Regions from separate parts of the Hahella sp. NBU794 genome, predicted to be linked through region 1. Evidence: predicted binding sites of a transcription regulator. Region 1 holds the regulator's gene; the other holds the start of a gene.
The links. The regulator PhoB, encoded in region 1, activates phosphate uptake and scavenging genes when phosphate is short. The targets are predictions, from matches to a motif close to TGTCATANNNNTGTCANA.
Positions count from the first base shown of each region.

Region 2: a site for PhoB is predicted at 883-900, ahead of ACQYWX_RS29460 (lipin/Ned1/Smp2 family protein). Genes of this name have one in related genera too.

Region 1 is NZ_CP192738.1:695,691-697,894, forward strand. It holds gene phoR (phosphate regulon sensor histidine kinase PhoR) at 1-672, opposite strand, end outside; gene phoB (phosphate regulon transcriptional regulator PhoB) at 729-1,421, opposite strand; gene ubiA (4-hydroxybenzoate octaprenyltransferase) at 1,561-2,204, opposite strand, start outside.
Region 2 is NZ_CP192738.1:6,680,540-6,682,743, forward strand. It holds gene ACQYWX_RS29450 (helix-turn-helix transcriptional regulator) at 1-124, shown strand, start outside; gene ACQYWX_RS29455 (hypothetical protein) at 247-564, opposite strand; gene ACQYWX_RS29460 (lipin/Ned1/Smp2 family protein) at 991-1,974, shown strand; gene ACQYWX_RS29465 (DJ-1/PfpI family protein) at 2,077-2,204, opposite strand, start outside.

The DNA.
Region 1 (2,204 bases):
GCCGGATATGACCGTCAATGGCGTACGCAGCTCATGGGATACGTTAGAAACGAAGTCCCGTCGCATCTCTTCCAGACGATATAGCCGCGTCACGTCCTGCACCAGTAGCAGGCGGTCGTCTTCTCCGAACAGCGTGATATGAAACTGTAACTTCAAGTTGGGATTATTGGGGGCGTTGAGGATCAACGGTTCCTGGTATTTCTTGGAGGTGAAGTAGCGCTTGAAAATGGGCGTGCGGATCAGGTTGTAAATCAACTGGCCCCGGTCGGTCGGATACTTGAAGCCCAGTAGTTTCTCTGCGGATTGGTTCCACCAGTCCATGGCGCCTTCGCTATTAGTCATGACGACGGCGTCTTTAAGGGCGTTGGTGGACTCCTGGATGCGGTCGATCATGGCTTGCAGTCGATCGCGGGAGCGGTAGTGCTGAACCTGGAGACGATGAATACCGTCGAACAGATCTCCCCATAAGCCACGGCTCTCGGGAGGGTCTTCCATTTTCGCCTGATACAGCCAGCGGTGCATGCGAAACGCCTGGGTGAGCGTCCATCCCAGATAGGCGGTGAGGCCGAACACCAGCGCCCAAGCTACTGAACCGATAATAAGGCCGACAACGATACAGCCCAGCAAACTGTAAACCAGTAGCCGTACATAATGACGCCAGTGATTGCGCATGCGTTTTATGAATACTTCTTTTGGAATTATTTATTTTTTAAGACGGATCGCGGCGCTTATGGCGCTCGGGTCGAAAAGCGATAGCCCGTCCCACGCACGGTTTGAACCAGATGATGATGACTGGGCTCCAGCGCTTTGCGTAAACGTCGAATATGCACGTCCACCGTGCGTTCTTCCACGTAGACGTTGCCGCCCCATACCTGATCCAAAAGCTGCCCGCGAGTATACACCCGTTCTTGATGCGTCATAAAGAACTGCAGGAGCTTGTATTCCGTGGGGCCCATGTTGAGCGCATCGCCCTTGGCGGTGACGCGGTGGCACACTGGATCGAGGCGCAGTCCTTCGACTTCAATGGGGGTTTCCATGCCTTGTACGGCGGTGCGGCGCAGCACCGCTTTCAGACGCGCGACCAGTTCTCTGGGAGAGAATGGTTTGGTGATGTAATCGTCTGCGCCCACTTCCAAGCCCTGGACTTTGTTGTCCTCTTCGGTTTTGGCTGTGAGCATGATGAGAGGGATTTCCGAGGTGTTTTGATCGCGCTTCAGTCTGCGTGCGAATTCAATGCCGCTGACGCCGGGAAGCATCCAGTCCAGCAGTATAAGATCAGGCTTCTGATCAATGATCAACGCATGCGCTTCCCGCGCGTCCCCTGCCTCCAGGTAGTCATAGTCAGCCATTTCCAGAGCGACTGCGATCATTTCCCGGATGGCGGGCTCATCGTCCACAATGAGAACTTGTTTGCTTGCCATGCAAAACACCTTTTTGAATACTCGATTGCCGAATTATTACAACGGCGTTTTGTTACAAGTATATGACAGGCGCTTAATTAATGTGATGGAAATGAGCCAGGCTGTTTGCAGTCGGGCTGTAAGCGAGGCGGGACGGGCTTTAGGGCCGGAAAATAAACTCCAGAACCAAACCGAGAAACACAGCTGCGCCGACCCAGTGATTGTTAAGGAACGCCTTGAAACAGTTCTGGGAAACGCGGGCGCGAATCAGGTGCTGCTGATACACAAACAGCACGGCGGCGACGATCAAGGACATTTGGAAGTAAACGCCCAGCTCGTATTGCGCGCCAACCATGAACAGGATGCCCAGCGTCAATACCTGCAGGCCCGCCACGGCGGCGCGATCAGCCTCGCCAAATAGAATGGCGGTGGATTTGACCCCGATCTTAAGATCGTCTTCCCGGTCCGCCATGCCGTACATGGTGTCATAAGCGACGGTCCATACCACCGTTGCGGTATACAGCAGCCATGCCTGCTGGGGAACGGTGTCCAATTCTGCAGCGAAAGCCATGGGGATGCCCCAGGCGAAGGCCGCGCCCAGTACGACTTGGGGCAGGTAAGTATGGCGCTTCATGAAGGGGTAGGTCGAAGCCAGCGCCAGCGCTCCAGCGGAGAGATAAATTGTCAGCGCGTTGGTGAACAGCACCAGTATGAAAGAAACCCCCACCAGAACGCCGAACAGGGTGAGCGCCTCTTTTTCCGTCACTCGATTCTGCGCAAATGGACGGCCTTTGGTGCGCTCGA
Region 2 (2,204 bases), 970 kb from region 1:
TCAGGCCTGTGTGGAATTATTGCGGTTCGGCGCTGATCTGGAAGTGCTGGAACCACCGGAGTTGCGGGAAAAAATGGCGAGTATCGCAGAGGAGATGGCGCAGTTGTATGCGCAATCAAAGTAGAACTTTATATAGAGTAACTATTCTATCCCAGACATTAAGAGGAAATGGAACCTTGAAAACAAAAAAGCTGCTCCCCTGATGGTCAGCAGCTTTCAATCAAACCCGCTTAAACAAAGACGGTATCAGGAATCTGGATTGGCTTTCCAGTACTCAACAATCCGCTCGTTCGCACTGAAGCTATCGCCAAGCTTGTATTCGATCTTGGTCCCTTCTGTAAGACCGTCAAACTTCAAGCTGGAATCCAGCTTCACCATTTTGACGTCGGAGTCTTTGTTAAAGGTGGACCAAGCCCTGACCAAGCCCAGGCTATGAGAGCCTTTATCAAACTTGTATACATATCCGCTGTATACCATACCGCCCTCATTCGGAGCCGCAGAGCTAAACGCGGAAATAACCAACAATGAGGCGAGTGCGCCCATCTTTACAACTTTATTCAACACAGCCTTCCCCTCCTGCTGACGAGTACGCTTTACATTCCAAAATATATACCTTCCGCACCGGCATCTCTAGGTATTATTTGTTGCTAAAGTGACCACAAGATCCCAATTATCCATTAAATTACAAAATTCCATCATTTCGTTGCAATCGGGCATAAGTCCGAGCGCTCACAAAAGGCTCGACCAGTTGGCGTTTTCATGATGAGGGATATGCCCACAATATCCTGTAAAAACCACCCAAACCCCATCGGATATAGTCTGTATTAGGGATACTCCACGCCTTCCTCAGCATGCACAATTTCCCGACGGCTTTAACCAGTTTTTCATATTGCTGTGAAAAATTAGGGCCGCGTTCACACCCCATTTACTGAACAGGATGAAATGGGGATGCCTCATTGAACAATAATTAGAAAAGGACTCTTTAAAATCATGCATAAACTCTCATTTCTGACTGGCGGCTTGCTCGCCGCTTCGCTCAGCCTGACCGCTAACGCTGAATATTGCCCTGACTACGACAGCGTGCTGCACGCGCCCGGTTTGCAAAAGCCGGCGCAGAAGTCGTTTCACCACTGGGGAAACCGTCTGCTCGCTTCCTTGAACAAGCCGTTCCATATGGTCCATGACCAGATCGTCAAAGCCGGCGACTCCGCCACCATGGTGGGCAAATTCGATTACTCCGCCCTGTTCCACAAAGATCTGGAGGACGAGGACATTCATGTCTACGTCTACGGTACCGGCATGTCCGGTTGGGAATACCTGGGAGAACATCGCACCAATAGCGACGGCAAGATTTACGTCAACATCAACAAGCCTGAAGGCGATTATGTGGTGCGCATGGTGGTGGAAGGCGACCAGACGGAAGCATCCGGTTACCTGACGGTGGTGCAACCCGGCCGTAAAACCGTGCTTTTCGACATCGACGGCACGCTGACCCTCAACGACTTCGAAGCCATTGGCGACTACCTGGGCACAGACACTGCGGAAATGCACAACTACGCGGCGGAAGTGGTGTGGGACTATGTGGAGAAAGGCTATCAAGTGGTGTATCTCACCGGTCGCCAGTACTGGATGGCCAAAACCACCCGCAACTGGTTCAACACCAAAGGCCTGTTTCAATGGCACCTGCGCACGGACAGCAACGCGGAAAACCCCGCCAGCCCACAAACTCAGGCCTATAAAACCGCTTATATCCGCCACCTGCTGAATGACGTGCAGTTGGATATCGTGCGCGCCTACGGTAACGCCGCCACCGATATCGCGGCCTACTCCGACGCCGGTTTGTCAAAGGCCGAGACTTACATCATCGGGCCGGAAGCAGGCCAGGAAGGCACTCAGGCGATTGACGGCGATTACGCCTATCACTACTCCACGGTTGTGACGGAAACGCCCGCCGCGGGATGCGAGTGGCGATAGTCAACGATCCCTAAGCAGTCATAAGCAGGGAAGCCTTTGCTTCCCTGCTTTCACCTGATCAGAGTGGGAACGAAAACTCCTATTCCTCCTAAACCGTGAACGTCAGGACTTATCCAGCTCCCGCAAAAAAATCTCCATAAAAGCGTCCACCACCGCCGGGTGCTTGCCGGTAATCAGATTGCCGTCCACGAAGGTGTCCACCGCCTGATTATTCTCTACCTGCAATATCC